Regions from separate parts of the Salinicola sp. JS01 genome, predicted to be linked through region 2. Evidence: predicted binding sites of a transcription regulator. Region 2 holds the regulator's gene; each other region holds the start of a gene.
The links. Region 2 encodes sigma-54, which starts transcription at its own class of promoters, with help from an activator protein. Its sites were predicted from a motif close to TGGCACNNNNNTTGCTNT; they were not measured.

Region 1: glnL (nitrogen regulation protein NR(II)) is a predicted target of sigma-54. The motif match lies at 3,901-3,918, and genes of this name have one in related genera.
Region 3: QO259_RS03920 (HAD-IIB family hydrolase) is a predicted target of sigma-54. The motif match lies at 5,093-5,110, and genes of this name have one in related genera.
Region 4: feaR (transcriptional regulator FeaR) is a predicted target of sigma-54. The motif match lies at 2,942-2,959, and genes of this name have one in related genera.

Annotation. Positions count from the first base shown of each region.
Region 1 covers NZ_CP127244.1:3,470,450-3,478,094, forward strand. Annotated here, with positions in the region: gene QO259_RS15800 (alpha-amylase family glycosyl hydrolase) at 1-1,230, opposite strand, end outside; gene glnG (nitrogen regulation protein NR(I)) at 1,321-2,730, opposite strand; gene glnL (nitrogen regulation protein NR(II)) at 2,819-3,862, opposite strand; gene QO259_RS15815 (DUF4124 domain-containing protein) at 4,021-4,584, opposite strand; gene glnA (glutamate--ammonia ligase) at 4,775-6,181, opposite strand; gene QO259_RS15825 (polysaccharide deacetylase family protein) at 6,619-7,614, shown strand.
Region 2 covers NZ_CP127244.1:1,337,301-1,344,945, forward strand. Annotated here, with positions in the region: gene yjgA (ribosome biogenesis factor YjgA) at 1-134, opposite strand, end outside; gene pmbA (metalloprotease PmbA) at 237-1,577, shown strand; gene QO259_RS06070 (HPr family phosphocarrier protein) at 1,697-1,972, opposite strand; gene rapZ (RNase adapter RapZ) at 1,959-2,873, opposite strand; gene QO259_RS06080 (PTS sugar transporter subunit IIA) at 2,881-3,360, opposite strand; gene hpf (ribosome hibernation-promoting factor, HPF/YfiA family) at 3,371-3,679, opposite strand; gene QO259_RS06090 (RNA polymerase factor sigma-54) at 3,795-5,219, opposite strand; gene lptB (LPS export ABC transporter ATP-binding protein) at 5,567-6,292, opposite strand; gene lptA (lipopolysaccharide transport periplasmic protein LptA) at 6,324-6,854, opposite strand; gene lptC (LPS export ABC transporter periplasmic protein LptC) at 6,851-7,447, opposite strand; gene QO259_RS06110 (KpsF/GutQ family sugar-phosphate isomerase) at 7,529-7,645, opposite strand, start outside.
Region 3 covers NZ_CP127244.1:852,232-859,876, forward strand. Annotated here, with positions in the region: gene QO259_RS03895 (O-antigen ligase family protein) at 1-828, opposite strand, end outside; gene QO259_RS03900 (FadR/GntR family transcriptional regulator) at 1,213-1,998, shown strand; gene dgoD (galactonate dehydratase) at 2,166-3,314, shown strand; gene QO259_RS03910 (2-dehydro-3-deoxy-6-phosphogalactonate aldolase) at 3,373-4,059, shown strand; gene QO259_RS03915 (2-dehydro-3-deoxygalactonokinase) at 4,056-4,979, shown strand; gene QO259_RS03920 (HAD-IIB family hydrolase) at 5,206-6,015, shown strand; gene QO259_RS03925 (glycosyltransferase family protein) at 6,173-7,393, shown strand; gene QO259_RS03930 (GGDEF domain-containing protein) at 7,416-7,645, opposite strand, start outside.
Region 4 covers NZ_CP127244.1:3,906,645-3,914,289, reverse strand. Annotated here, with positions in the region: gene QO259_RS17905 (alginate export family protein) at 1-69, shown strand, start outside; gene QO259_RS17900 (aldehyde dehydrogenase family protein) at 231-1,715, shown strand; gene feaR (transcriptional regulator FeaR) at 1,887-2,825, opposite strand; gene QO259_RS17890 (helix-turn-helix domain-containing protein) at 2,991-3,908, shown strand; gene QO259_RS17885 (NAD(P)/FAD-dependent oxidoreductase) at 3,933-5,222, opposite strand; gene QO259_RS17880 (ornithine cyclodeaminase family protein) at 5,292-6,431, opposite strand; gene hsdR (type I restriction-modification system endonuclease) at 6,923-7,645, shown strand, end outside.

The sequences.
Region 1 (7,645 bases), 2.1 Mb from region 2:
CGGCGTGCGGCAGCCATCGCGTCCCTTGTACTCCGGCCACAGCGCCAGGCCGTAGGGGTCGACCAGCCGCTCGTAGGGCACATCGGCTTCGGGTAGCCCCAACTCCTCGCCCTGATAGAGACACACGCTGCCATAGAGCGAGCAGAGCATCACCGTGGCCAGCCGCGCCACCAGCGGCCCGTGCTGCTCCAGATGCTCGTGATCGGTCCAGCGCGAGACCACGCGCATCACGTCATGGTTGGAGAGCGCCCAGCACGGCCAGGCATCGACGGCGTAGTACTGGAAGTGCTCGATCACATCGCGCAGCTGCTTGGCCTCGAAGCGCGCATCGAACAGATCGAAGGTGTAGGCCATGTGCAGGCGGTCGTGGCCGGTGGTGTACTCGACCATCCGCTCAAGCGGGCGATCGTCGGAGATCTCGCCCACCGTGGTGGTGCCGGGGTACTCCTCCATCAGCTCACGCAGCTCGCGCAGAAAGCCCAGGTTCTCGGGCTGGCTGATGTCGAACTGGTGTCGCTGCATGGCGTAGGGGTTGGACGCCGGCACGCTGGGCGTCTTGAGTTCGCCGCTGCCCAACGCCGGGTTGTTCTCGAGCCCCTGGCTGTGGAAGTAGAAGTTGGAGGTATCGAGGCGAAAGCCGTCGACGCCCATGTCGAGCCAAAAGCGCGCGTTGTCGAGCTGCGCCCGGCGCACCACCGGATTGTGGAAGTTGAGATCCGGCTGGCACGACAGGAAGTTATGCAGATAGTACTGGCGCCGCCGGCTATCGAAGGTCCAGGCGCTGCCGGTGAAGAACGACAGCCAGTTGTTGGGCGGCGTGCCGTCGGGCTTGGGGTCGGCCCAGACGTACCAGTCCGCCTTCTGGTTGTCGCGCGAGCTGCGGCTCTGTACGAACCAGTGGTGCTGATCGGAGGTGTGGCTGAGCACCAGGTCGATGATCACCTTGAGCCCCAGCTCGTGGGCGCGCTCGAGCAGCATCTGGAAGTCGTGGAAGGAGCCGAACATCGGATCGACGCCGCGATAGTCGGTGACGTCGTAGCCGAAGTCCTTCATCGGCGAGGGAAAGAACGGCGAGATCCAGATCGCATCGACCCCCAGCTCGGCGACGTAGTCGAGCTTCGAGGTGATCCCCGGCAGATCGCCGACGCCGTCACCGCGGGCATCCATGAAGCTGCGCGGGTAGATCTGATAGATGACGCTGCCACGCCACCAGGCGGTGTTCTCGATCATGGCATCCCCTGGGTGATGGATTGACGCCCGGTCACAACACCGAGCGTCGTGTCAGACTAGCCGCTTTTATGATCGAGGTTAAATTCGGTTTCAATCGTCCGCCAGCGCCGGCAAAAGCACCTTCAACTTACGCGTCAGAGTGTTGCGCCCCCAGCCCAGCAGCTCTGCGGCTTCACCCTTGCGTCCGCCGGTGTGCTTGAGCGCGGTCTCGATCAGGATACGCTCGAAGTCCGGCACCGCCTCTTCGAGCAGATGCGTGTGGCCCGCGGCCAGGGCGCGATCCGCCCACTCGCGGAAGGCCGCGCGCCAGTCGCCGCTGGGCGCTTCCACGCCGTCGAGATCGCGCAGCTCCAGCGGCAGATCGTCGACCAGCACCTCGCGCCCCGAGGCCATCACGGTGAGCCAGCGGCAGGTGTTCTCAAGCTGGCGCACGTTGCCCGGCCACGGCAGCCGGGTGAGATGCGCGGTCGCCTCCTGGGTCAGCACCTTGGGTTCGGTGGCGAGCTCCTTGGCGGCCTCGGCGAGGAAGTGCTGGGCCAGCCGCGGGATATCTTCGCGCCGCTCAGCCAGCCGCGGCAGGTGCACGCGGATCACGTTGAGACGGTGGAACAGATCCTCGCGGAAGCGCCCGTCGGCGACCAGGGTCTCCAGGTTCTGGTGGGTCGCAGCGATGATCCGCACGTCGACCTTGACCGGGGTGTGCCCGCCGACCCGATAGAACTCACCGTCGGCGAGCACGCGCAGCAGCCGAGTCTGGGTATCGGCCGGCATATCGCCGATCTCGTCGAGGAACAGGGTGCCGCCGTCGGCCTGTTCGAAGCGTCCGCGACGTTGGGCGGTGGCGCCGGTGAAGGCGCCCTTCTCGTGGCCGAACAGCTCCGACTCCATCAGATCCTTGGGAATCGCCGCCATGTTGAGGGCGATGAACGGCTGACCGCGACGTGGGCTGTGCTGGTGCAGCGCCTGGGCCACCCGCTCCTTGCCGGTGCCCGACTCGCCGTTGATCAGCACCGTGATATGCGACTGAGACAGCCGGCCGATGGCGCGGAACACCTCCTGCATCGCCGGGGCCTCGCCGATGATCTCCGCCGAGAGCCCCTCCGGCAGCGCCGCCGGCGAGCGCCGCTCGCGGGCGTGGGCGACCCCACGGCGCACCAGCGCCAGGGCGTCGTCGACATCGAACGGCTTGGGCAGATACTCGAAGGCGCCCCCCTGGTAGGAGGCCACCGCGCTGTCGAGATCCGAGTGCGCGGTCATCACGATCACCGGCAGGTCCGGGTGCTTTTCGCGCACCTTGGCCATCAGGTCGAGCCCGTCGATCCCCGGCATGCGGATATCGGTCAACAGCACTTCCGGTGGCTGGCGCTCGATCGCCTCCAGCGCGGCGTCGGCACGCTCGAAGGATTTCACTTCCAGATCCGGCTGCGCCAGCGCCCGCTCCAGGACCCAGCGGATGGCACGATCGTCGTCGACGATCACGATACGGGCGACATCGCTCATGACACTCCTCCTTCATTAAGATGAATCGCGCTCGTGGCGATGGCGGCAGAGCGCGTCCTTGCGCGCCCGCGGGGGTAGCGAGAGGCGCTCAAACCGGCGCCTCGAACGGAATCAGCAGACGGAACTCGGTGGCCCCGGGGCGCGACTCGCACTCGATCAACCCCTGGTGCTGGTGCAGGATCGACTGCGCGATGGAGAGCCCGAGGCCGCTGCCTTCGGCGCGCCCGGAGACCATGGGGAAGAACAGCGTCTCGCGGATCGGCTCGGGAATCCCCGGGCCGTTGTCGAGAATCGCCATCTCGCACACCAGGCGATGGCGCTCCGCGCCCAGGGTGAACTGGCGCCGCACCCGGGTGCGCAGGGTCAGCCGCGGCTCGGGGGTGGCGTGTTCGGTCATCGCCTGCACCGCATTGCGCGCGACGTTGAGCGTGGCCTGGATCAGCTGCGCTTCGTCGCCGATCAGATCCGGCACGCTGGGGTCGTAGTCGCGCTCGAAGGCGAGCCTGGGGTGCTCCGCTTCCAGCAGCGCGCGCACCCGCTCCAGTACCTTGTGCACGTTGAGCGGCTCGTGGCGCACCAGGGTGTTGGGGCCGAGCATGCGGTCGACCAGATCGCGCAGGCGGTCGGCCTCCTCGACGATGATACGAGTGAACTCCGCCAGCTGCGGGTCGGGCAGGTCGCGCTCCAGCAGCTGGGCCGCGCCGCGAATGCCGCCCAGCGGATTCTTGACCTCGTGGGCCAGCCCACGGGTCAGCACCTTGACCGTCTCCTGACGCGCGATCAGCGCCTCCTCGCGGGAGATACGCAGCAGCCGGTCGCGCGGTTCGATCTCCAGCAGCAGCTCGCGGCTGGTGATCGGCGTCGCGGTGAAGTCGACGGTGATCGTCTCGCCGCCGGGCAGCGACAGCGAGGCCTCGCGCTGGGTATAGGGGTGGAATTCGTGCATCGCCTTGCTCAACACCTCGCGCACCCGCCCCGACTCGCCCTCCAGACACTCCAGCCACTGCCCCACCACCCGCGGCCGGCTGGCTGCCAGCAGCGCCTCGGCAGCGGGGTTGAGCCAGCGCACCTGGAGCCGCTCGTCGAGCAGCACGACCGCCGTCGTCAGATGTTCCAGCAAGCGTTGATACATACGTCGATCCATCGTGGTGATCCGCCATGTCCTGATTCAGTGCAAGAACCGCGCCACCTCCACGCCGGCGGGCTTTGGTGGCCTGGGGGCCGCGCTATCCTATCGTCAATGCACCAAAATGGCGCACTGGATTCAAGGCGAGTCGGTCCAGGAGCGGATCACTTCGAACCGTTGGTGCGATTCGGGTTGGCGGGCAGATTCACGCTGGCGCGCTGGACGTAGAGCGTGACCGGTGGCGTGGCCAGCTGCACCTGACCCTGGGGATCGACGATCTCCGCGAGCAGTTGGTGCTCGCCGCGCGCCAGGCCGCTCACCGCGAACACCTGGGTGCGCATCGGCGACTGGCGCACCTCGCCGTCCACGCGTAGCTGCACGCGGTCGGCGTCCGCCAGCGGCGGCTGGATGGCCAGACGCACCTGCACGTCGCCGGCGCGCCCGGTGGGTAGGGTCGTGCCGTCGGCGGGACTGGCGATCTCGAAGCGCGTGTAAGACGCTGCCGCCTCGGGCGCCGACGCCTCGCGCGGTGGCGACGACGGCACCATCCCCGAGACCCCCTCAGCCTCCCCCTGCGGGTCGACCACGCTGATCGGCGCCAGCTCGACCCGCTCGCCGCTGGCCGGGCGGTCGCTGTAGACCACGTTGCCCTGGGCATCGATATGCCGGTAGACCGGCGCCGCCAGCACCACGCCGGTGGCCATGACCGCGACCGTCACGCCCGCCATGACGTCCCTCAGCACACGTCTTGCGAACCGCTCACGCCGGCGCCACACGCACCGGGCCTCACATTGGGTATCGCTGCGCATCGGTATCACCCCCGCTTGTCGTTTCGGCGCTGCGTTTCCGCTCTCTATCGGCCGCAGACGAAAAAGCCCCACCGAAGTGGGGCTTGTCGTCGTGCGCGAACGCCGTCGATTACAGGCTGTAGTAGAGCTCGAACTCGACCGGATGCGTGGTCATGCGCAGACGCTCGACATCTTCGCCCTTCAGCTCGATGTAGGCATCGATCATGGAGTCGGTGAAGACGCCACCTTCGGTCAGGAAGGCGCGATCCTTGTCCAGTGCTTCCAGCGCCTGATCCAGGCTGTTGGCGACGGTCGGAACCTTCTTGCCCTCTTCCGGCGGCAGGTCGTAGAGGTTCTTGTCCATCGCATCGCCAGGATGGATCTTGTTCTTGATGCCGTCGATACCGGCCATCAGCATCGCCGAGAACGCCAGGTACGGGTTGGCGGTCGGGTCAGGGAAGCGCGTCTCGACACGCTTGGCCTTCGGGTTGGAGGTGTACGGAATACGGATCGAGGCAGAACGGTTACGCGCGCTGTAGGCGAGCATGACCGGCGCTTCGAAGCCCGGCACCAGACGCTTGTAGGAGTTGGTCGAAGCGTTGGTGAAGGCGTTCAGGGCACGTGCGTGCTTGATGATGCCGCCGATGTAGTACAGCGCCATCTCGGACAGGCCGGCGTACTCGTCACCCGCGAACTGGTTCTGACCGTCTTTCCAGAACGACTGGTGGACGTGCATCCCGGAACCGTTGTCACCGACCAGCGGCTTGGGCATGAAGGTCGCGGTCTTGCCGTAGGCGTGCGCCACGTTGTGGACCACGTACTTCAGTTCCTGAACTTCGTCGGCCTTCTTCACCAGGGTGTTGAACTTGACGCCGATCTCGTTCTGGCCGGCGTTGGCGACCTCGTGGTGGTGCACTTCGACCGACTGGCCGATCGCCTGCAGTGTGTTGCACATGGCGCTGCGGATGTCGTGGAAGCTGTCGACCGGCGGTACCGGGAAGTAGCCACCCTTGACCCGCGGACGGTGCGCCAGGTTGCCGCCTTCGATCTGACGATCGGTGGCCCAGGCACCCTCTTCCGAGGTGATCTTGTACATCGAACCTTCGATGTCGGACTTGAAGTGGACCTCGTCGAAGATGAAGAACTCGGGCTCCGGGCCGAAGAAGGCGGTATCGCCCAGGCCGGTGCTGTTCAGATAGGCTTCGGCGCGCTTGGCGATGGAGCGCGGATCACGCTCGTAGCCCTGCATGGTGGCCGGCTCGATGATGTCACAGCGCAGGATCAGCGTGGCGTCTTCGGTGAACGGGTCGAGGAAGCCGGTACCGTCTTCCGGACGCAGGATCATGTCCGATTCGTTGATGCCCTTCCAGCCTTCGATGGAAGAACCGTCGAACATCTGACCATCTTCGAAGAACTCAGCGTTGACGGCGCTGGCCGGAATGGTGACGTGCTGCTCCTTGCCCTTGGTATCGGTAAAGCGCAGATCGACCCACTTGACGTCGTGTTCTTCGATAAGGGCGAGGGTTTTCTCAGACATGTTTTCCTCCACTGTGAGCCATGGCTCGATTCGTTGGCGAATGTCCAACACCGCTTTTTAGCATGTGACCCGGGCACTTGCCCATGCGCGCAATCACTGCCCGCGGATCGATAAAGCGTGTTACGAAACAAGAGCAAGTAATGTGCCAAAATGAGGCACATGCACCTGCCACAATAATAAGACCCTGTAATGTGGAGTTTTTTTGCTGTCACTCCGATGCACTAAAATCGCCGAAGACGCGCCGAGGGTTCATACTGGTGCGTCATACGCAGATGAATGCACCAAAAGCGCCAACCAAAAAGCCAGCCTGCACCAATTTGACGCACGACTCGCTCATGCAAGTTTGCGCCAGGCCCTTTTCCACGGCGCGCCGGGCAGAGATACTGCATTGAGGGCGCCGGGCGCCCCCGTCGCCACCTGATCACGGAAGGCTACACATGCCCAGGCTGGATCGCCCACAGGACGTGGTACAACGCTTGCGCGGCCATTGGCGGCGCAGCCTGAGTGAGCCGCTATGGGGGCGCAGCGCGATTCTGGCGCTCAACCGCGTGCTCGACAGCGAAGACGAAGCACGGCTACCGCATCGACGTGATACCTGCCTGGGGCCGGAGAGCCTGGCGCATCTCGTTGCTACCCTCACCGAGAGCGCCCAGATCGTCAGTCTCGAGAGTGCCCTGCAGTTGCATCACGACCAGTTGCCGCGCATAGCGCTGACCATCGACGGCGGCTGGCGGGATGTCGCCACGCGGCTGCATCCGCTGCTGGAACGGCTGGCCTTCCCCGCCAGTGTCTTTCTGCCCGACCCCACCGTTCGCCAACCCTGGATGCCGGATCGCACACTGATCGCCGAAGCGCTGTGGCACGACGAGAGCGACGGCGGCCGCGTCGCGACCCGGCTCGCCGAACTCGACCTGCCGGGCGCGCCTCGCGGCGGGCAGGACGAGCGCAAGAGCCAGGCGATCGCGGACTATCTGCAGGCGCAGCCGGCGGCACAGGCGCCGCGCCTCAAGGAGATCGCCCAGACGCTGTGGCGGGAAGAGCTGGCAGGCAAAGACCAGATGGAGCCGGCACTCGATGCCTTCAGCGTGCGCCGGCTCGATCAGGCAGGACTGTTGCGCTTCGGCCAGTTGACCGACGTCGCCGCCCTCGGCGCCAGCGCCGATGCCCGGCGCGCCCTGCAGACCGGGCGTCAGCGGCTGTCGCGGCTGTGTCGCGAGCCGTTGAGCACCCGTGCCTGCACCGACCCCGGCGATATTGCCACCCTCGACCGCTTCACCCGGCTCGATGCCGATGCCCGCTGGCTGACGCGCACGCCCGGCTGGCTGGAACCCGGCAGCGACACCCGGCGGCTGCCACGCTTCGTCATCGGCCAACCGCTGGCCAGCAGCACCGGCAAGCTGTTTGACTGGCTGCTGGGGCATCTGCCGCACTAGGCTTTGTACGAAAACTACCTGCGCTCGGCAA
Region 2 (7,645 bases):
ATCTCGTCGGAGAGCGGCAGCCGCGCGCGCACTGCGGGGTCGAGGGCGATGATGCGTTCGCCCAGCGCCTGCAGTTCCTGCATCTCTTTCTTGAGCTGTGTCTTGCTCGGGGGCGCAGCGTCCTCGAAAGTCATGTCATTACCATTTGCAGCGGGTCGGTGGCGCAGTATACCAGCCGCCGCCCGCTCGCCCAGGCCCGTTGATGCGGTCAGGGCACCATAGATCAGGAGTTTGCCATGAGTCAGGCCTTCGATGCCGCCGAACAGCAGTCACGCCTTGAGGAGCGGGCGTCCCGGGCGCTGGCGCTCGCCGCCGAGCTGGGCGCCGACGCCTGCGAGGTGGGCGCCAGTGTCGATCAGGGGATCGGTGTGGGAGTGCGCCTGGGCGAGACCGAGAGCGTCGAGCTCTCGCGCGACCAGGGCATTGCGGTCACCGTCTATGTCGGCCAGCGTAAGGGTAACGCGTCGTCCTCGGATGCCAGCGATGCCTCGCTGCGGGCGGTGGTCGAGAAGGCGATCGCGATCGCCCGGCATACCGGCGAGGATCCCGCCGCGGGGCTCGCCGATGCCGCGCTGATGGCCACCGAGTTGCCCGATCTCGATCTGCATCACCCCTGGGCCCTGGATACCGATGCCGCGATCGAGCTGGCGCTGCGCTGCGAGCAGGCCGGCCGCGAGCGTGCGGGTATCACCAATTCGGAGGGCGCCAGCCTGTCGTCGACCGAAGCGGTGACGGTCTACGCCAACAGCCACGGTTTTCTGGGCAGCCGCCGCGGTACGCGCCACTCGCTATCGTGTCTGCTGATCGCCGGCAGCGGCGAGCGCATGCAGCGTGACCACGACTTCACCACGGCGCGCCGGGCGAGCGACCTGGCCAGCCCCGAGCAGGTCGGGATCAGCGCCGCCGAGCGTACCCTGCGCCGGCTCGATGCTCGGCGCCCGCGTACCGGCCGCTTCCCGGTGCTGTTCGCCCCGGAGATGGCGCGCGGGCTGGTGGGCAACCTGCTCAACAGCATCGCCGGTGGGGCGCTCTATCGTGAGTCCTCGTTCCTCTGCGATCAGCTCGGCGCGACGCTGTTCCCCGAGTGGTTCTCCCTCGGCGAGCACCCGCGCGAGCGCGGCGGCCTGGCGAGTGCCGCCTTCGATGGCGACGGCGTGGCCACCCGCGACAATGTCTTCATCGATCAGGGGCGTCTGGCCAGTTATATGCTGTCGGCCTACAGCGCTCGCCGCCTCGGCCTGCATACCACCGGCAACGCCGGCGGCGCGCGCAACGTGCGCATCCAGGCGCCGACCACCGAGCTTGCAGCGCTGATGCGTCAGATGGGCACCGGGGTGATGGTCACCGAGATGATGGGCCAGGGGCTCAACCCGGTCACCGGCGACTATTCGCGCGGGGCGGCCGGGTTCTGGGTGGAAAACGGCGAGATTTCGCATCCGGTGGAGGAGTTCACGGTCGCTGGTAACCTGCGCGAGATGTTCGCCGCCCTGCAGGGCGTGGGTGACGACATCGATCGCCGCGGCAGCGTGCACACCGGCAGCTGGCTGGTGGATGGGATGACGCTCGCCGGCCAATAAGAGCGGGGTAGCCAAAGGGGAGTAGGCCCGTGAGCGCGGGCCTGTTGAGCACGGAGATATTGAGCGCGGGGCTATTCGTCCTCGTGGCTATTCGTCCTTGTGGCTATTCGTCCTTGTGGCTATTCGTCCTCGTGGAAGCGGGCGTCGAACAGCGCGGTGATCGCTTCCATCGCCGGTTCCGCGTCGTCACCCTCGGTGACGATCACCAGCGGGGTGCCGCAGGGCGCGGCCAGCATCAGCAGCGACATGATATTGGCGGCATCGGCGATACGGTCGCCGTGGTGCACCGCGACCCGGGCGGTGAACGGCTGACAGCACTGCACCAGCTTGGTCGCGGCGCGGGCATGCAGGCCGCGGCGGTTGGTCAGTCGCAGTTCACGTTCACGCTTGGGCATCACCACCCCGCTCGGCCGGGACGTCATCGGAGAGGGCGGTATGCACCCCGAGCTCGCGATGGCGCAGGCGGATGTCGACGTCATCGTGACGGAAGTGGTGCGCCAGACGCTCGATCAGATAGACCGAGCGGTGATGGCCCCCGGTACAGCCCACCGCGACGGTGAGATAGCTGCGGTGGCTGGCCAGATAGGCCGGCAGCCAGCGGATCAGCCAGGCATGAATATCGCCGGCCATGGCGTGGACATCGGGGTACTGCTCGAGAAAGGTGACGATCTCGTCGTCACGGCCGTCGAACGCGCGCAGGTTCGGGTCCCAGAAGGGGTTGGGCAGGCAGCGCACGTCGAACACCATGTCGGCATCCAGCGGTACGCCGCGCTTGAAGCCGAACGACTCGAAGGTCAACGTGAGGCGCCCGCCGCTGTGGCGCGCCACCTGTTCGCTGATGCGCGCGCGCAGGTCGTGGACCGAGAGGCCGCGGGTGTCGATCACCAGATCGGCGACCCGTCGGATCGGCGCCAGATAGACCTGTTCGTTGTCGATCGCCTCGGCCAGCGTCATGTCATTGCCGCGGGTCAGCGGGTGGCGGCGGCGGGTGGCCGAGTAGCGCTCGAGCAGCACCTTGGCATCGGCGGTGAGATAGACCACCTGGGTATCGATGCCACGCTCGCGCACACCTTCGAGCAGCACCGGAAAGCGCTCCAGCGCCTCCGGCAGGTTGCGTGCGTCGATGCTCACCGCCACGTTGGGCCGCGAGGGCGGCGCGGACCTGAGCTCGTCGATCAGCGGCGCCAGCAGGTTGGCCGGCAGGTTGTCGATGGCGTAGTAACCGAGATCCTCGAGCGCCTGCAGCGCAATGGATTTCCCCGACCCCGAGCGGCCGCTGATGATGACGAGTCGCATGCAGTCCCTATCCGTCTTCGCTGTCCTGGTGATGGCGGATGGCGTCGACCAGCGTGTCGTGGAGCGCGCGCTGCGAGCCGGCCTGACGCAGCTTCTGGCGCACGCTGCCTTGATTCATGATGCCGGCGACCTCGGCCAGCAGCGAAAGATGGGCATCGTCTGCCTCCTCCGGGACCAGCAGCACGAACACCAGATCCACCGGCTCGCCGTCGATGGCATCGAAGTCGATGGCATCCTCGAGGCGCATGAAGCCGGCCAACGGCGTCTTGCAGTGCGGGCTGCGCGCGTGCGGAATGGCGACCCCGTTGCCGATGCCGGTACTGCCCAGGCGCTCGCGCCCTATCAGGCGGCTGAACACCTCCTGACTGTCCAGGCTGGGCGTATTCTGGGCGATGAAGGTGCTGAAGAATTCCAGCAGACGCTTTTTGCTGCCCCCCGTCACACCGTAGAGGGTGCGTTCGGGGGGCAGAATGGTTTCCAGAGTGATCATCGGGGAATTAACGGGCGCCTGCGCCTTGCGCGCGGGCCTGTGCCTTCTCTTTGTGTTTGACCAGCTGGCGATCCAGCTTGTCGGTCAGGGCGTCGATCGCGGCATACATGTCGATATCGCTGGCTTCGGCATGTATGTCGCCGCCCGCTGCGTGTAGCGTGCAAGCCGCTTGCTGACGCTCTTTCTCGATGCTCAACGTCACCTGAACGTTGGTGATGTTGTCGTAGTGGCGCTCCAGACGTGCGAGTTTCTCGTCGACGTAGTCCCGCAGGGCGTCGGTCAGTTCGACGTGATGGCCGGTGACGTTCACTTGCATGGCGCGCTCCTGTTGCGGCTTATGTGGCACCTCTGATTGTAACCCTTTTCTCCGCGCTGCAAAGGGATCGCGGGCGATTGATCGCCGCGGGCTGGCGTGAATTCTAAAAGTCCATTCAAGACAGTCGCTTGCGCTCGCTGGAGGCGGGGATGCCCATGGCCTCGCGATACTTGGCCACGGTGCGCCGGGCGACACTGATGTCGGCCTGCGCCAATAGCTCCACCAGCTTGCTGTCGGAGAGCGGCTTGCGCGGCGACTCCTCGCCGATCAGCTTTTTGAGGCGTGCCCGAATCGCGGTGCTGGAGACGCTGTCGCTCTCACCGCGCTGGCCCACCTGGCTGGAGAAGAAGTACTTGAGCTCGAACACCCCGCGCGGGGTGTGGATGAACTTTTGCGTGGTCACCCGCGAAATGGTGGATTCGTGCATGTCGACGCTGGTAGCGATGTCGGCCAGGATCAGCGGTTTCATCGCCTCTTCGCCGCGCTCGAGGAAGTCGACCTGGCGCGCCATGATCTCGCGACCCACTCGCAGCAGGGTGTCGTTGCGGCTGGAGAGGCTCTTCATCAGCCAGCGTGCCTCCTGCAGGTGCTGGCGCAGGAAGGTGTTGTCGTCGCTCTTGTCGGCGCGCCGGATCAGCGCGGCGTAGTCGGGCTGGATGCGCAGCCGCGGCAGTGCCTCGGCATTGAGTTCGATGCGCCAGCCGTCCTGAGTCAGGCGGGCCACCAGGTCGGGAATCACATAGTCCTGCTGGCCGTGGTCGAAGGCCTGGCCGGGGCGCGGGTCGAGGGTGCGAATGGTGGCGACGACGCGCTCGAGTTCGGCGTCGTCGAGGCGCAGGCGGCGCTTGAGCTGGCGTCGGTCGTCGCCGGCCAGCGCCTCCAGGAACTGGCGCACCAGCCGCTTGGCCTGGGGCAGCAGCGGGGTATCAGCGGGCAGGGCGCCGAGCTGCAGTAGCAGGCATTCGCGCAGGTCGCGGGCGCCCACGCCGGTGGGGTCGAACTGCTGCAGCCGCAGCAGCATGCGTTCGACATCGGCGCTGGTGACCGCCCCCGGGTACTGCTCGCGCAGGCCCGCGGTGAGCTCGTCGAGCGTGCCGTCGAGGTAGCCGTCGGCATTGATGGCATCGATCAGGCACTCGCCGATGAGGCGCTCCTGGGCGTCGAATTCGCCCATGGCGAGCTGCCAGTTGAGATGGTCGTGGAGCGTGGTGTCGGCGGCGTTGCGCTCCAGGTCCGGCCATTCGTCGGCGCCGGCCGGGGCGGCGCTGGGGGCGATGTCCTGGTAGGTATCGCTCCACTCGCTGTCGAGGGCGAGCTCCTCGGGGATGTCGCTGGCCCACTCTGCCTCGGGCGTCTCGCTGACCGCCTGCTCGGCGTACTCTTCGTCCAGCTCGAGCATGGGGTTGGTCTCGAGCGCCTGCTGGATCTCCTGGCGCAGATCGAGCGTCGACAGCTGCAGCAGCTGAATCGCCTGCTGCAGCTGTGGCGTCATCGTCAGTTGGGCGCCGACGCGCAGTTGCAGTGAAGGTTTCATGGACATGGCATGGACACGCAAGGGGGCGGCGGTGGCCGCCGGTCGATAGGATGCCCTTACGTTACTGACTGCCTGCGGGGGATGCAACGCTTTGAGCGCTAACTTTATGCAAGAATTATGCCACGGTGCGTTCGGCTTGGGCGTTCGGCGGCTTCGAGAGGGACCAGTCCGCCGCGCTGGCGCAGCGGGCTGGGAAGTGGGGGAGCGACCTTAGGTTCTGTACGAAAAGTCAGCGAGCGAAGGCGAGACAAGGCGAAAAACGGCGAAAACGCGGAGTTTACGGGATGTAAATGAGCATTTTGAGCCGATTTTTAACGCCGTATTGCCGAGCGCAGGTAGTTTTCTTACAAAGCCTAGAGGCGGAACTCGTGCCCCAGATAGACATCCCGCACCCGCTGATTGTCGAGAATCGCTTCCGGGCGCCCCTCGGCGATGATCTGACCGTCGCCGACGATGTAGGCGTTGTCGCAGATATCCAACGTCTCGCGCACGTTGTGATCGGTGATCAGCACGCCGATCTCGCGATCGCGCAGCTGGCGAATGATGTTCTTGATATCGCCCACCGAGATCGGATCGACCCCGGCGAAGGGTTCGTCGAGCAGCACGAAGGCGGGCTCGGTGGCCAGTGCCCGGGCGATCTCCACCCGGCGCCGCTCGCCGCCGGAGAGCGACATGCCCGGATTGTCGCGGATATGGTCGACGTGGAAATCGCCCAGCAGCTGCTCCAGGCGGTCGCGGCGCCCGGCGCGGTCGAGATCCTTGCGCGTCTCCAGGATGGCCATGATGTTGTCGGCGACACTGAGCTTGCGGAAGATCGAGGCCTCCTGCGGCAGATAGCCGATGCCGGCGCGGGCGCGTTCGTGCATCGGCGCGCGGCTCAGATCGCGATCGTCGATGTGCACGCTGCCGGCGTCGGACTTGACCAGGCCCACGATCATGTAGAAGGAGGTGGTCTTGCCGGCACCGTTGGGGCCGAGCAGGCCGACGATGCTGCCCTGGCGCAGGGTCAGGCTGAAGTCATGGACGACTCGACGCCCCTTGTAGCTCTTGGCCAGGTTGGCGGCCGTTAGCGTTTTCATCGCTTTCTTCCTTGCCTCGCGAAAGGGCGCGTCACTGGGTCTGCTGACGTGGCGTGAGCGTCATGCGCACGCGGCCGTCACCGCTGCCGTCGCCACTGGTGCTGGAGCGGGCGTTGACCCGGCGCGAGTTGAGATAGTACTCGACGTAGGCGCCGTCGAAGGTGTCGCGTGCCTGATGCAGCTCGGCGTTGCCGATCAGCTCCACCCGGCGCTCGGCGGCGTGATAGACGATCTTGTCGCCCCAGCCCTTGACCAAGGCTTCATCGGGTGCAGGCTTCTGCTCCAGATAGGCGCGCTCGCCACCGCCGCCGGTGGCGGTCACCAGGCTCACTTCGCCATTCTTGCCGCGCTTGATCTCGACCCGAGCGGCCTTGAGCTGCATGCTGCCCTGCTGCATGTCGACCTTGCCGGTGTAGACCGCGGTGCCTTGGCGATCGTCGAGTTCGAGCTGGTCGGCGGCGATCTCGATCGGCGCCGCGGCATCGCTCTCCAGCGCCAGGGTGGGCAGGCTGGAGAGTCCCAGTGCGGTCAAGACCAGCAGTTGGCCGAGTTCTCGCCTCATGATCCTTGATCCTTAGGTTGCTGTGGCAGGCGGCCCTGCACGTTGTCGGTCAGGCGCATGCGATTTTCATTGATCCAGGCGTCGAAACGATCGCCGCGCATGGTCTGGTTATGCTGACGCAAGACGGAGGAGGTGTCACTCCAGGCGTGCGCGCTACGGTTGTCGTAGTGAAGCGTCTGGGTCTCCAGGCTCCAGGCGTTGGCCGGTTGCACCAAGCGTGCGTTGCCTTCGAGGGTGAGCAGGTTGCCGTTCTCGGCCAGCTGGCCGCGGTCGCCGGTGATCTGCCACTCGCGCTGATCATCGTCGATCAGGTAACCGTGGGGCTTTTCGGCTCGGATCACGTCGTCGGCCGGGGTGTGCACCATGCGCGGTGTGTCGAGCCGCTGATAGGCGCGGCCCTGCTCGTCGAAGCGCGTCATCTGCGCGTCTTCCAGGAAGTAGTCGGGTTCACCGGCGGGGTCGCTGGGCGCCGGTGCCGGGGCGCGCTCGTTGCGCTGGTCGAGATAGGCGAGCCCGCCGCCGAGGGCCAGCAGCAGGGCCAGCAGGCCGAGGCGGCGCCACCAGGGGGAGCGAGTTCGTGGTGTGGCTGTCACGCGATCTCCTTTGTCGTCATCGAGTTCGACACTGGCATCGGGTTCGACCCGGCATCGGCATGGGCGCGAGCAGCGGCCATTTCAGATCACGCCGCTGCGCAGCAGGTCGTGCATGTGCAGGGCGCCGATCGGGCGGCCCGCCTCCACCACCGCGAGGGCGGTGATCATGTTGTCTTCCATGATGCGCACCGCCTCGGC
Region 3 (7,645 bases), 490 kb from region 2:
CTCGATCAGTACGCCGCCGAAGAGCCAGACCGCGATCACAATCAATAGGCAGCCCACCGCTAGACCCGCCAGAATCGGTCGCAGCACGCGCTGGCCGGTGCCGCGCCACCGCGCCCAGGCCAGCATGATGAGGCCGGCGAAGGGGAGGGCGACGAGCAGCGCCAGCCACACCGCGCGGGTCTGGCCAATGGCGATGGCGGTGGCGCACATCGCCAGCGCCAGACACCAGGCCACGCTGCGCCAGAGTATCCAGCGTCCAGCCGGCATCACCAGGCGGCGGGCGAAAATCACCAGACCGAGAAAGGCGACTCCGAATAGCATCGAGCCGTGTTGGTTGTTGCGAATGCCGAAGCCGACACGCTCACCGTGGAGGCCTCGTAGCCACTCCCCAGGACCGCCAAGGACGACGGTCGCAATGAGAAAGCCGGCCAGGGCGAGCAGCCAGAGCCATAAGGTATTACGCGTACTGCCGCCCAGCCACCAGGCAACGGCGATAAAGATGAACAACTTGGCCAGGCGATCGACTTGCGGATTGTCGGCTACCCACTGGGGGTGGTGGTGGTAACCGAGTGCCCAGGAAAGGATTTGCACCGCGATCGCGGCCAGCAGTAACCACAGCGCAGCGGAGCGACGCATCGACTTGCCGTAGACGAGCAGCGCGATCAGTCCCAGCAGCGCTGATAGGGTTCCCGCTTGACTGCCTGCATGCTCGACCAAAATGCCCAGCGAGGCATAGACCCAGAGACAGGCGGAACCCACGGCCCACAGGCTGCGGGGACAGCGCCAGTCTCGAGCAGACTCCCAAAACGTAATGTGTCGATGACTCATGGGGGGAGGTATCCTCGAAAAATCGTCGAACCGGCGATACTAACCGCATTTCATCGACCGACATAGTCACCGGCCGTGAAGCTCGGTGGCGCGGCCGTAGTGTTGGTAACCTGTTGGTAAGTCAGTCGAACTGACTGAGATCATGGCTCTCGAGGCTCGAATCCGACCTTGTGGCCTTGCTGCGATGGGTGCACGACGTATCGCTTGCGGGCTTCAGGAACCGTGCGCTGCCCAGCGGGCGGCGGCAAGAACGCTCGTCGATCGGCTGCTGGCGATGGCTTCCTTCCTACAACTTTGGTCTTGTTCATGACCATGGTCTAAGAGCATTATTCTTTGGCATGCCCGAGGCTATGTCGGACATAGTGTGCAGTGAGTTGAACATCCATGCCGACAGACGTGCAAACCGCCGGAGCCGCCGCCGCTCGGGAACCCCGTGCCGACATCGCCGACGCGCTGGCAGCCTCTATCTTCGGCGGTGAGTACGCCAGCGGTGAGATGATCCCGCGCGAGATCGATCTCTGCACGCGCTTCGGAGTCAGCCGCAGCACCGTGCGCAGCGCGCTGCAGAAGTTGGTCAATGCCGGGCTGGTCACGCGTATCTCGGGTCAGGGTACACGGGTGCGCGAGCTGGCCGCCTGGCATCTGCTCGACCCGCAGGTGAGTGACTGGATGGCGCGCTATGCGCGGCCCAACCCTCAACTGCAGCGTGAGGTCTTCGCTTTCCGCGTAGCGGTGGAGCCATTCGTCACCGGGCTGGCGGCGACCTACGCCACCGCCGCCGATCTGCTGGCGATCGAAAGCGCGCACGCGGGCATGCTGGCGGCGCTGGAGGCGCCGGATCTGTGCTGGCAGGGGATGAGCCACGACGACTACGACGTCGCCTTCCATGAAGCGGTATTCGCGGCCTCGCACAATCTCATCTGGGCGCAGATCTCGCACGTGCTCAAGCCCGCCATCGCGATGATCGTCGCCCGCTCCAATCACAGTGCCGGCGAGCTCGACGACAGCATGGCCCGCCATGCCCGCGTGCTGGAGGCGATCCGCCTGCGCCAGCCGGAGGAGGCCGTCGAGGCCGCACGGGCGGTACTCGAGCGCACCGGTCGCGATCTCGGCATGGAGGAGCTGGTACGGCATCCCCGCGTGATCGGTCTGCCGCAGGCGTCGCCCTGACGCTCGCAGAGAGAGCCGGAGACGTCCCGCGCCCACACATCCCATGACATTGACCCATTGGCATGACATTGACCCATTGGCATGACATTGACCCATTGGCATGACATTGACCCATTGGCATGACATTGACCCAGTTGCATGACATTGAATTAGAAAATAGGTGAGCCGTGAAGATTACCCGTTTGAAGACCTGGCAGGTGCCGCCGCGCTGGCTGTTTCTCAAGATCGAGACCGACGAAGGCTGCTACGGCTGGGGCGAGCCGGTGGTCGAGGGGCGTGCCGCGACCGTCGAGGCGGCGGTGCATGAACTCGCCGACTACCTGGTCGGTCAGGACCCGCACCGTATCGAGCACCTGTGGAACACTCTGTATCGCGCCGGGTTCTATCGCGGCGGCCCGATTCTGATGAGTGCCATCGCCGGTATCGACCAGGCGCTGTGGGATCTGAAAGGTCGTGATCTGGGTGTGCCCGTGCACCAGTTGCTCGGTGGCAAGGTACGCGATCGCATGCGTATGTACGCCTGGACCGGCGGTGACAAACCGAGCGATGTCGGCGCCGGTGCCAAGGCACTGGTCGAGAAGGGTTTCACCGCGTTCAAGATGAACGGCACCGCCGAGATGGCGATCGTCGATTCGCATGCCAAGGTCGATGAGGCGGTGGCGAGGGTGGCCGAGGCGCGCGATGCCGTCGGCCCCGATGTGGGCATCGGCATCGACTTCCATGGGCGTGTCCATCGGCCCATGGCCAAGGCGCTGCTGCGCGAACTCGAGCCCTATCATCCGATGTTCGTCGAAGAGCCGGTGCTGCCCGAGCACCTGCCCAGCCTCAAGCATATCGCTGGCGGCCTGGGCTATCCGCTCGCCACGGGTGAGCGTCTGCACACCCGCTATCAGTTCCGCGATCTGCTCGCCGAGGGCATGGTCGATATCGTGCAGCCGGATCTCTCCCACTGCGGCGGGATCAGTGAAGGCATGAAGATCGCCACCCTGGCCTCGTGCTTCGACGTCGCCCTGGCCCCGCACTGCCCGCTGGGGCCGCTGACCCTGGCCGCCTCGCTGCATGTGGACGCAGTCAACCATAATGCGTTCATCCAGGAGCAGAGCATGGGCATTCACTATAACCAGGGCAACGATGTCCTCGACTACCTGGTGGACAAGTCCGCGCTATCGATTCACGACGGCTTCTGCGCGATCCCCGACGGCCCAGGCCTGGGAGTGGAGATAGACGAGGCCTTCGTCGAGGAACGCGCCAAGATCGGACATCGCTGGCGCAATCCGGTGTGGACACACGAGGATGGCTCCATCGCCGAGTGGTGATGTTTGGCATTCTGCTGGTGGCCTACCATCAGAACGGACCCACATCCAGGAGAGACACATGAAGGAGACACGCAAGTTCGCGCTCGAGACGGCGCTGCGCGAGCGCCCACTGGTGGCGATTCTACGCGGGATCACGCCGGAGGAGATCGACGGCGTCTTCGACGCCTTGGTCGCGGCGGGGTTCAAGTTGATCGAGATTCCGCTCAATTCGCCCCGCGCCTGGGATAGCATCGCAGCCATCAGCAAGCGCTGCCCGGCCGACGTGGTGGTGGGTGCCGGGACGGTACTCGACCCGGCGGATGCCGAGCGTCTCGCCACCCTGGACGCGCCGCTGCTGATCACCCCGAACAGTGACCCAGAGGTGATCCGTGCCGGGGTCGCCCACGGCCTGGCGCCGATGATCGGCTGCATGACCCCCACGGAGGCATTGGCCGCGGCCAAGGCGGGCGCCACGGCGCTCAAGCTGTTCCCGGCGGCGCGCCTTGGCACCGCCTACTTCAAGGATATCCGCGCCATTCTGCCCAAGGGGCTGCCGGTGCTCGCGGTCGGTGGGATCGAGCAGAGCAACATGGCCGAGTGGCATGCCCATGGGGTGGCTGGCTTCGGCTTCGGCAGCAATCTCTACAAGCCTGGCCGACCCGCTGCCGAAGTGGGCGAGATCGCGCGGGCGCTGGTCGCCGAGTGGCAGCGGCTGCGCGAAGTGGCGCAGCAGGCCGAAGCGTTGGAGCGCGAGGCCGACGCATGAGCCCACGCCTGATCGTTGTCGACTGGGGGACCAGCAACTTCCGCGCCTTTCTGGTCGACGCTGCCAGCGGTCGCATCCTCGACACGCGGCGTTCGAGTTCCGGCCTGCGGGCACTGGCGCGCGAGGAGTTCCCGCACTACTGCGCCGCACAGGTGAGCGACTGGCGCGTGGGTGAGGCGGGCGAGGGAAGCGAGCCGGTGCCGATCTATCTCGCCGGCATGGTCGGTTCGCAGCGCGGCTGGTTCGAAGCGCCGCAGCTCGAGCTGCCGGTGACCGCCGCCGAGCTCGCCGACCGGGTGGTCGCGGCGCCCGGTCTCGACCACACCTGGATCGTGCCGGGGGTCAAACAGGTCACCTCGGCGCATGTCGACGTCATGCGGGGAGAGGAGGTGCAGGCGTTCGGGGCGCTGGCGCTGGCCGGTGTCGATAGCGCCGACTGCTGCCTGCCGGGTACCCACAGCAAGTGGGCGCATCTCGAGTCTGGGCGTCTGACCGACTTCACCACGCTGATGACCGGCGAGCTCTACCATGCGGTGCGTTTCCATACCCTACCGGGGGAGCCCGCCCGCGACGAGGCGGCGTTCGACGCCGCCGCGTTTCAGCTGGGACTCTCCCGCGCCGGCCACGCCGGTGGCGTGCTGCACGCACTGTTCGAGGGCCGCAGCCGACACCTCTATGCCGGCCTGGCCGCGGAGCAGGTGGGCAGCTTTCTCTCCGGCGTGCTGATCGGCGAGGAGGTGCACGCCATGCGCACGGCGCGGCCGGGGCTCGATCGGGTCCTGCTGGTCGGCGCCGAGACGCTGCGCCAGAGCTATACCCGGGCGCTGGAGCAGGCGGGGCTGACGGTGGTGGCGATCGACAGCGACGCCGCCACTATCGCTGGCGTGCTCGCCATTGCGGCGCGCCACGCGCTGCGCTGAGGCCGCTTTGCACCATCTCGGTGCGTCATCTTGGTGCATCACCCTGAGACACGGGGCGCGACAGTGCCCCGTTTTGCGTCGCGCCAGCCCGAATAGCCGCGGTGCGCTGGCGTTGGCACGATCCGTGCTACCTTCAAGCGGTATGGTCACCGAGGCTGACCGATCGTGAACGCGGATAGGGGGATGCGATGAGTGACGCGACTGGCGGGCCGCAGCGGCCCCCCTGCTGGTTTTCACCGATCTCGATGGATCGCTGCTAGACCACCACAGTTACGACTGGCAGCCCGCCGCGGCCTCGCTGGAGCGCCTGGCGGCGGCCGGGGTGCCGGTCATCCCCACCACCAGCAAGACCCGGGCGGAGCTGCTGGTGCTGCGCCGGGAGCTGGCGCTCGAACACACCCCCTTCATTGCCGAGAACGGCGCCGTCATCGGCCTGCCGCCGGCCTGGCAGCACGCGCGTCTGGATCGCGATCCGGCGTCGCCTGAAGGGCTGGTGGTGAAGACGCCGAGTCTGGACGTCGATTTCATCCGCCGGCGTCTGGACGTGGTGCGCGAGCGCCTGAACCTGCGCTTTCGGCGGATGGGCGAGATGACGCTCGAGGAGGTATGCGAGCTGACTGCGCTCAGCGCCGAGGGCGCACGCCAGGCGATGGCGCGCGAGGGCAGTGAGCCGCTGGTGTGGGAGGGCGACGACACCCAGCTGCAACAGCTGCGTGAGACGCTCGACAGCGACGGCCTGCAGCTAACCCGCGGCGGGCGCTTCTGGCATGTGATGGGCGCGGTCGACAAGGGCCACGCGGTGCGCTGGCTGCTGGCACGTTTCGAGGCGCTGCGCGGCTATCGCCCGCCGACCCTGGGGCTCGGCGACGGGCCCAACGATCTGACCCTGCTTGCCGCCACCGACATGGCGGTGATCATCCGTGCGGATCACGGCCAGCCGATGTCGCTGACCCATGCGCGGCTCTATCGCACCGAGGCACCGGGCCCGCAGGGGTGGGCCGAAGGGGTGGCCCACTGGTGGCAGGGGCCAGCGTAGCGTGAGCCGCCGAGTGCGCTCGGTCGCTCTTGTGCGCAGGCCGGAATGGGGTCGGCGTGCCTCGAGATTTACGGTTCACGCGTATCCGGCGGCCGGTTCGGCGCGTCTTTACTCAGTGCGTCTTTATTTCGCGCTTCTATAACAACGAGGATGTGGCATGAGCGATTTCTACCAGAACGGTATCATCACCAACTTCCACAACCTCACCCGGCGCTCGGTGGAGGCGCTGGAGAACGACCTCAAGGGCTTTTCGCGCCAGCGCCCGATGGGTTTGATCCTGCCGTCGCTCTACTCGGAGCTGGAGGGGCCGGCGCTGTCACATATCGTCGATGAGCTGTGCAAGGTGCCCTATCTCAGCGAGATCGTGATCGGGCTCGATCGCGCCGACCGCGAGCAGTTTCTCAAGGCGCGGGAGTTCTTCGCGCGCCTGCCGCAGCACCATCGCATTCTATGGAACGACGGCCCGCGGCTGCAGGCGCTGCACCAGGAGCTGGCGGCGGAAGGGCTGGCACCGCTGGAGCCGGGCAAGGGCTGCAACGTGTGGTACTGCTCGGGCTACGTGCGCGCCTCCGGCAAGGCCGAGGCGGTGGCGCTGCACGACTGCGATATCGTTACCTACGATCGCGGGCTGCTGGCGCGGTTGATCTATCCGGTGGCCAATCCGCGCTTCCACTATGAGTTCTGCAAGGGCTACTACTCGCGTATTGCTGGCGGCAAGCTGAACGGTCGGGTCGCGCGGCTGATGGTCACGCCGTTGATCCGCGCCTTCAAGATGATCTACGGCCCGCTGCCCTATCTCGACTACCTCGACAGCTACCGCTACCCGCTCTCCGGTGAGTTCTCGATGCGTGCCGATGTGCTCGACGGGATCCGCATCCCCAGCGACTGGGGGCTGGAGATCGGGGTGCTGTCGGAGGTGCATCGCAACTTTTCGACCAAGCGGCTGTGTCAGGTGGATATCGCCGACGCCTACGACCACAAGCATCAGCCGATCTCCGAGGCGGACCCGAGTGGCGGGCTCAACCGCATGAGCATGGACATCGCCAAGGCGATGTACCGCAAGCTGGCGACCCTGGGGGTGGAGATGAGCGTCGAGAGCTTCCGCACCGTCAAGGCCACCTACTATCGCACCGCACTGGACCTGATCGAGGCCTATGATCACGATGCGGCGATGAATGGGCTCAAGCTCGACCGCCATAGCGAGGAGGCGGCGGTGGAGCTGTTCGCCGACAACATCATGCAGGCCGGTGCGGCGTTTTTCGAATCCCCCCGCGACAAGCCGTTCATTCCCAGTTGGAACCGGGTTCAGGCCGCGATTCCCGACCTCCAGGACCGGCTCTTCGAAGCCGTCGAGCGCGACAACGCCGGTGACGTCTGAGGCCCGTGGTGCGCGCTTCGCATCAGCCGTTGGCGGCAGCCGGTGGATTATCGGTCTGTTTGCGTCTGCCGCGCTTGGCCTGTAGCAGGGCCAGGTCGGCCCGTCGAAAGGCTAGAGCGAGCGTGTCTTCCGGGCCTAGCTCGGCGACGCCGATGGTAGCCGAGAGCGGCTGCTGGGTACCCGGCACCCGCAGGCGGCTGATCTGCTGCTGCAAGTGATCACTGCTCTCCTGGGCGGCGTCGAGATCGCTAT
Region 4 (7,645 bases), 1.9 Mb from region 2:
GGTGGTTCGCAGCTCGGCGACAGCGGTACGAACTACTACTCCCAGTTGCTGGTCGGCTTCAATTTCTAGCTCGAGTTCCAGCACGATCTCTAACAATCGGCAGCCAGCGTCATGTGTCCGGCAGAGCGAGGCAAGCGCCGCGTCTGCCGGGCGCGTAGGCTCGGTGCATATTAGCTTGCGGCGCTATTGGCGCTGCCGTTGCTGAATTCGCGTATGCGCAGGAGGTTGTCATGAGTCAGATCACTACCGCACAGGGCGTGCAGGACTTCTTGGCGCGGGCCACCGGCTCGTTCATCGACGGGGTCTTCCTGCAGGAAGGTCGCGCCTTCGAGGTGCTCGACCCCTCTACCGGTCAGGCTCTCACCACGTTGCACGAAGGCGACCGTGCCCTGGCCGACCGAGCGGTCGCGCTGACCAAGGAAAGCTTCGAGGATGGGCGCTGGTCCGGGCTGACGCCGGCAGCGCGGGAGCGGATTCTGCTGCGTTTTGCCGACCTGGTCGAGGCGCACACCGAGGAGCTGGCCCAGCTCGAGACCTTGAATCAGGGCAAGTCGATCAACATCTCCCGCGGCGTCGACGTGGGCTTTTCGGTCGATTTCATCCGCTACATGGCTGGCTGGGCCACCAAGCTCGAAGGCAGCACCCGCGATGTCTCCATCGGCATGCCGGAGGGCGCGCGTTTCAACGTGTATACCCTGCGTCAGCCGCTGGGCGTGGTAGCGGCCATCGTGCCGTGGAACTTCCCGATGATGATCGCGCTGTGGAAGTTGGTGCCGGCGCTGGCCGCTGGCTGCACGGTGGTGCTCAAGCCCGCCTCGGAAACGCCCCTGAGCGTGCTGCGCCTGGCGGAGTTGGCGCTGGAAGCCGGCGTGCCGAAGGGCGTGTTCAACGTGGTGCTGGGCTCGGGCTCGGTGGTTGGCACACGCCTGGCCGAGCATCCTGACGTCAAGAAGGTCACCTTCACCGGCAGCACCGAGGTCGGCAAGGTGGTGGGGCATGCCGCCGTCGAGCACATGGCGCACTTCTCGCTGGAGCTGGGCGGCAAGAATCCGATGCTGGTGCTCGAAGATGCCGATCTCGAGAAGGCCGTCAACGGCGCGCTGATGGGAGGGCTGTTCAACCAGGGCCAGGTCTGCGCAGCGGCCTCGCGCTTCTATGTGCATCGCAGCATTCATGATGCCTTCTGCGCGCAGCTGGCCGGCGCCGTCGATACCATGCAGGCCGGCCCCGGCATGGACCCCCAGGCGCAGGTCAATCCGCTGGTCTCCAAACGCCAACAGGAGAGCGTGCGCGGCTATCTCGACCGGGCGCGTGAGCAGGGCGCCACCATTCATATCGGCAATGACGTGCCCGCGGAAGGTTTCTATGTCTCGCCGGCCATCATCAGCGGCGCCGATCACGCGATGGAAGTCGCACGGGAAGAGGTCTTCGGGCCTGTCCTGACCGTGATTCCGTTCGATGACGAAGAAGACGCGCTACGCATGGTCAACGACAGCGAGCTGGGGCTGGCTGCCAGCCTCTGGACCAACGACCTGTCCAAGGCAATGGCCCTGACGCCGCGTATCGAAGCCGGCACCGTGTGGGTCAATACCCATGTGACGCTCGACCCGGCGATGCCGTTTGGTGGTCTCAAGATGTCCGGTCTCGGCAAGGAGTTCGGCCCGGAGGCGGTCAACGCTTACACCGAACTCAAATCGGTCTGTATCGCCTACTGATGCAACCGGCTGGCCGCTCGATGGCGAGCGGCCAGCTAATGTCTGTCTGTCGATCGATGTCTGTCGGTCGATATCTGTCGGCTAGCCAGTGTCTATCGGTCAGTCTCGAGTCGTCTCTGCGCGGTGAGAACTAAGCCAGTGAGAACTAGGCCGATGAGAACTAGGCCGAAGTCAGGCGGCCTGCTCGAGCCGGATACGGCGGTACTCGCGCGGCGAACGCGAGAACTCCCGCTTGAAGGAGCGGCTGAAGTGCGCCGAGTCGGTAAAGCCCCACTTGTAGGCAATCTGGGTGATGGTGCGCCGGCTCTGGGCCGGGCTGGCCAGCTCCTCGGCGCAGCGGGCCAGACGGCGACGCTGCACATAGCGACACACGGTTTCGCCGTGCTGCTCGAACAGACGATAGAGTTGACGCACCGACATGTGAAAGACGCTCGCCAACCGCTCCGGACTGATCCCCTCTTCATGCAGATGCTGGTCGATGAACTGCTGAACGCAGAGGAACAGCGTGTCGTCGGCCCGCTCCAGGAAAGACGCTGACATCGTCTGATGCTGATGAATGGCCGGTAGCAGGGCCACCAGTGATTCCAGTACGCCGCGCTCTCTCTCTTCCGCTGCAGCCAGTGGCTCGGTCACCATTCGATTGACGATCAACTGCAGGATCTGACTGCTGGCGCAGTCGGCCGCGATCTTCATGAAGGGAATCGAGGCATCACCGAAACGACGGGCTACGTCGCTGCGCGACAGGTGCAGTGAATCGTGCTCGATCAGGCCGTGGGGAAGGATCTCGCAGGTCGTGACGGAATCCATCAGCGCCATTTCTCCCGGACGCAGCGTGATGGAGGTGTCGTTTTGCACCAGCGTGGCGTGGCCCTGCTTCTGAACGATGAGAAAACAGAAGCGATCTTCATCGTGGCGCTGGGTGTGGCCGTTGGTAATCTTTTCGGCGTTGGTGACGATGTTGGCAATGTCTATGCCGCCATTGGCGCGTCTCGAGACGCTGCCCTGGAAACTGCGTCGGTCCCGGGGCGTGGAGTCGAACTGGCCGCACGTCTGCCGTAAGGCGCCAAGCCAGACATCGAACGGCAGCAAGGTTGCATTCGTGGTTAGCATTGGGTCACCATGATCATTAATATTTTAATGGTCCAAGGGACTTTAAAGAAAAACGGACCCCGTCACCACCATCCATTAGTCAAGCAAGCCCCGACTCGACAGGGCGCTCATAGGAGCAGGCAAAAAACGTGCCATGACCGGAGCGACGCTCCGAAGGAGTCATTGATGGCCATCACCCTGCATCGCTGTCTCGATGCGGCCGAGCATGCCCAACGACTGAAAGGCTGGCAGCAGGAGGCCAGTCAGATCGAGGCCGGCGTGTTTTCGGGCGAGATCGTGGATGTGTCGAGCCATGAGGTACGTCTTTTTCGCGAAAGTGCCAATCTGGGCCTGTACCAGCAGATGCACTTTCCCGAGTGCCAGTGGCACTTGGTCACCCCCGTTCGCTGGCCGGGCGCCCCGCTGTTCGATGCCGGTACGGTGACCGTACTGCCGAGCTGTGAGCAGTTCTGGAGCGTGGCGCCATCGCACTACGACCTACTGGTGGTCTCCATCGACCGAGGCCGCCATGCGTGGCTCGGCCGTCATGAACATCGGCTGCGCCGCCTTGATGTGCCCGCAGCGCTCTTGAACCAGGTACGTGGGCAGTGGCAGTCGATGACCGACTATCTACGCCACCGCGCTGACCGGGCGCCACTGCCCCCGGCCCTGCAGCAGTCACTGATCCAGCAGCTCGAGGAGAGTATCGAGCTGCTGCTGTGCGACACGACGCTCGTCGGTGAGCCGGACGTCGCCAACTACCGAACCCGGCGCTATATCGTCGACCGCTGTCAGGCCCTGATTCGCAGTCGCCCGGATGACCCGCCTTCGCTGATGGCGCTGTGCGGTCAGCTCAGGATTTCCAGGCGCACCCTGCAGTACAGCTTTCAGAGCGAGGTGGGGCAGTCACCGGTGACCTATCTGCGCGCGCTGCGGCTCAACGCCGTACGCCGCAGCCTGCTTCACGATCCGACCCAGACGCTGGCTGACGCCGCCGCCGCCCAGGGCTTTTTCCATCAGAGCTATTTCTGCCGCGAGTACCGCCGCCTGTTTCAGGAAGCGCCTTCCGCTACTCGGGCTCGTCTTCTCGAGATCGGGCGATAGGACGTGACTCAGCCCCGTCGCGAACTAGAAGCGGCCGAATCGATAGGGAGCCGGACTGATGATCGGCGTCTCGTTCATGATCAGATCCGCCGCCAGCTGACCCGCCGCCGGCGAAGTGCCAAACCCATGGCCGGAGAAACCGGTGGCCAGTGTCAGCCCCGGTACGCCCGGCACCGCATCGATCACCGGGTTGGAGTCCGGGGTTATGTCGATCATGCCTGCCCAAGACTCCTCGACGCTGGCATGGGCAAACACCGGCCAGGCCGCGGAAAGGTTGCGCATAGCTTCGTCGTTGAGCCCTTCGTTGATCGGCGGGTCCAGGGTGCGCACGCGCTCGAAAGGCGAGCGGCCGTGCTTCCAGCGTCGGGGCAGCGCGAGATCGCGCCAGAAGTGCTTGCCCAGGGCTATGCGCATCAGCCCCCGTTGAGCGCGCAGCGCGCTGAGATATTTCGCGCCGATCAGCAGGTGGTCGAGTGTCAAAGGGGCATCGAGCGCACCACGCTGGGTCACGATAAAGCCGCCACCCCGGTGTTTTCGGAAAGAGAAATCCGGCCCGCCCACCGCGGCATCGGTCGGGCTCTTCAAGGGGCCGGTGCGCAGCACCGACAGAATCAGCGGCAGCGTCGGCAGGGAGATGCCGAGATTACCCAGAAAGCGGCGTGACCACATGCCGCCGGCCAGCAGCACCTGGTCGCAGCGTATCTCACCGCGCTCCGTCACCACCCCGCCGATACGCCCGCCAGTACGGACGATATTGCGCACCGCGCAGTGCTCGACGATTACCGCGCCGCGCTCGATGGCGGCTTTGGCAATGGCGCTGGCAGCCAGCGTCGGCTCGGCGTAGCCATCTGAAGGCGTGAAGATGCCGCCGGCCCAGTCGCCGCGACCGCCCGGCACCTGCGCATCGATCTCGCGGGCGCTCAGCAGCCTCGAGTCCAGCGCGAGAGACGAGACCGATTGGAGCCAGCGCTCGTGCACGGCGAGCTGTTCGGAGGTGCGCGATAGAAACATGATGCCTGACTGGCGATAACCGACATCGCTGCCGGTGCGGCTGGCCAGGTTGGCCCACAGCCGGTCGGCGGCCTGTGCCAGCGGCACATCCTCGCCGTGGCGGCTGGTCTTGCGAATCCAGCCCAGATTGCGGGAGGACTGCTCCCCGGCCAGGCGGCCCTTCTCCAGTACGACGACCGGTACGCCACGTTCGGCGAGTGTCAGTGCGGCGGTCAGCCCGATGATGCCGCCGCCGATGATGACCACGGTGGTCGAGGCGGGAACGTCTCTTGAAGTCTCGACGGGTGCGATGGTCGGTGCCATGAAAGTGTCCTGATCGGTGAGCCAGCAAACCAGTAGCGACGGGGCGATGCCGGAGACAGTGAGGACGCGTTATCTCAGTGCGGGCTCATCCCACAGGTTGAGCTTGACGCCGATGCCCTCTTCCACGGCCCGGCGGTAGACGACCGTGGCCCAGGCGACGTCCTCGACCGGCATGCCACCGACCGACATCATGATGATCTCCTCATCATTCCGACGCCCCGGGCTATCGCCGGAGACGATCGCGCCCAGATCCTCCAGATCGTCGGCCGCGAGGGTGCCGGCGTGAATCATGTCCATGAACTTGACGCCGACCAGCGGAATACAGTTGTGGGCGGGCTTGGGCACTTCCTCGTACCAGGCTTCATACAGGCCGGTGTCGTCGAGCACCTTGCGCACATCACTCGCTTCCATGCCTTCATCGAAGTTGCACGGCGCGGGCATGGCCAGAAAGGCGCCAGGCTTGACCCACTCGCGCTTGACCAGCGGATATGTTGCGGGGTCGCCGACTTCGCCGGAGGCACAGTAGGTCACGATGTCCGAATCACGCACCACGGCTTCTGCGCTGTCCACCACCTCGACATTGGCGATCTGCGGATAGTGCTCTTCTATCCAGTTCAAAAAGACGCTGAGGTTCTCGCCACTGTGCCCCTTGATCTTGAGCGTGTCGATCTGCGGACACACGGCCATGAAGGCCGCCACGCTGGTACGGCCCATCACGCCCGGCCCCAGCAGGCCGATGACCCGAGAGTCCTTGCGCGCCAGGTGGCGGGCACCGACACCCGGCACCGCCCCGGTGCGGTAGGCCGACAGCAGGTTGGCCGACATGTAAGCCAGCGGCGCCGCGGTGTCCGGATCGGTGAGTGTGAACATCAGAATGGAGCGGGGCAGGCCCTTCTCCTTGTTGGCGATATTGGAGCCGTACCACTTCACCCCGGAGGTGCAGAAACTGCCGCCCAGATAGGCCGGCATCGCCATCATGCGGCGATCCGCGGTCGGTTTGGGCATGGTGGGAAACGGTGACTCCGGCGGAAACATGATCATCGCGCCGTGCGAGTCATTGTTGGGGCCGGCCATACGGTAGTCACCGATGTGCAGCAGGTGAAAGACTTCTTCCATGGTGTCGACGCAGGCGGCCATGTCGGTGACGCCGGCGCGGATCATGTCCTGCTCGGACAGATAGATGAAATCGATCTTGGTATTGTTGTTCATGGGGGCTGCCCTCGACGAGTTCATGCGAATGCGATCTCTCGCATGGTGCCTCTCGTCGAACGCGGGCGTTAGCACAGATCGGCAATCTGCGTGCCGAGGTATCGCCGCCCGATTGGTCTCGTCATCGGTTCCTGTTATTTCCACCTCCGACGCATGTATCACCACGCAACGGCATAGGGCTGCTGCACGCCTCTCAGGCGGAAAGCGGCCGCCGATCCACGCGGGGGTGAGTTGGCTCGTCTGCTATGCCGGTATTGGCGTCGAGTGGCATGTCGTGAATCCAACGACCTGACGGATGGCGCCTCAAGTAGATGAGCTTCACTTATCTGAAGTAGCACAGGGTGAGCCATAAACCGGGAATCGGGTCGTGGGAGAGATGCGATGAGACGTTACGTTGCGATACAGTGGCTAATAAAGAGGATTGCGCCATGGCATGCGCAGAGTGCCAGCGTGTCGTTCCGTATCCTCATCGATAGCCCGCTGGAGAGACGATGTCGACGCCTCACTCGCAATCGCAGAACTTCGGTTTCTTGGCCGAGTACGACCCGCTATTCGTGCAGCTCGCCGGCGCCGCAGAACAGGCCTTCTCCAGCGATCCGAACACGACCCTGATCAAGCTGCGTCAGTTGGGCGAAGCGATCGCGCAGCATATTGCGGCGCTCTCGGGTATCGAGTTCGATAGCAAAACGCCGCAAAGCGATCTGCTGTATCGCCTGAACCGGGAGTTGCAGTTCGACTCGGTGGTGCGTGAGTTGTTTCATACGCTGCGGATCGAGGGTAACCGGGCCAACCATCAATTCAGGACGCAGCACCGCGAGGCCATGGAGGGGCTGAAGGTCGCGCGCGAGCTGGCAATCTGGTTTCACCGTGCCTTCGGTCAGCACAGCTCGGCCTTCAAGCCGGGGCCTTTCGTGCCGCCTGCCGATCCGAGCGCGCAGCAGCGGCAGCTCCAAATCGATATCGAAACGCTCAAGCACGAGCTATTGCGTGCCAACGAAGCTCTGGACTCCAGTCAGCAGTTAAACGAGTTGATCGAACAGGAGCGCTCTGAGTACGAGGCATTGGCGCTGACGATGGACGAAGAATCCCGCGCGAAAGCCCGGGAATCGGCCTCTCATGAGCAGGCCCTGGTCGACCAGCAGCAGGCCTACGAGCAGAAGATCGCGGCTCTACAGCGCCAGCTCGCCGAGAGTAGCCAGCAGGCGGTGACATCG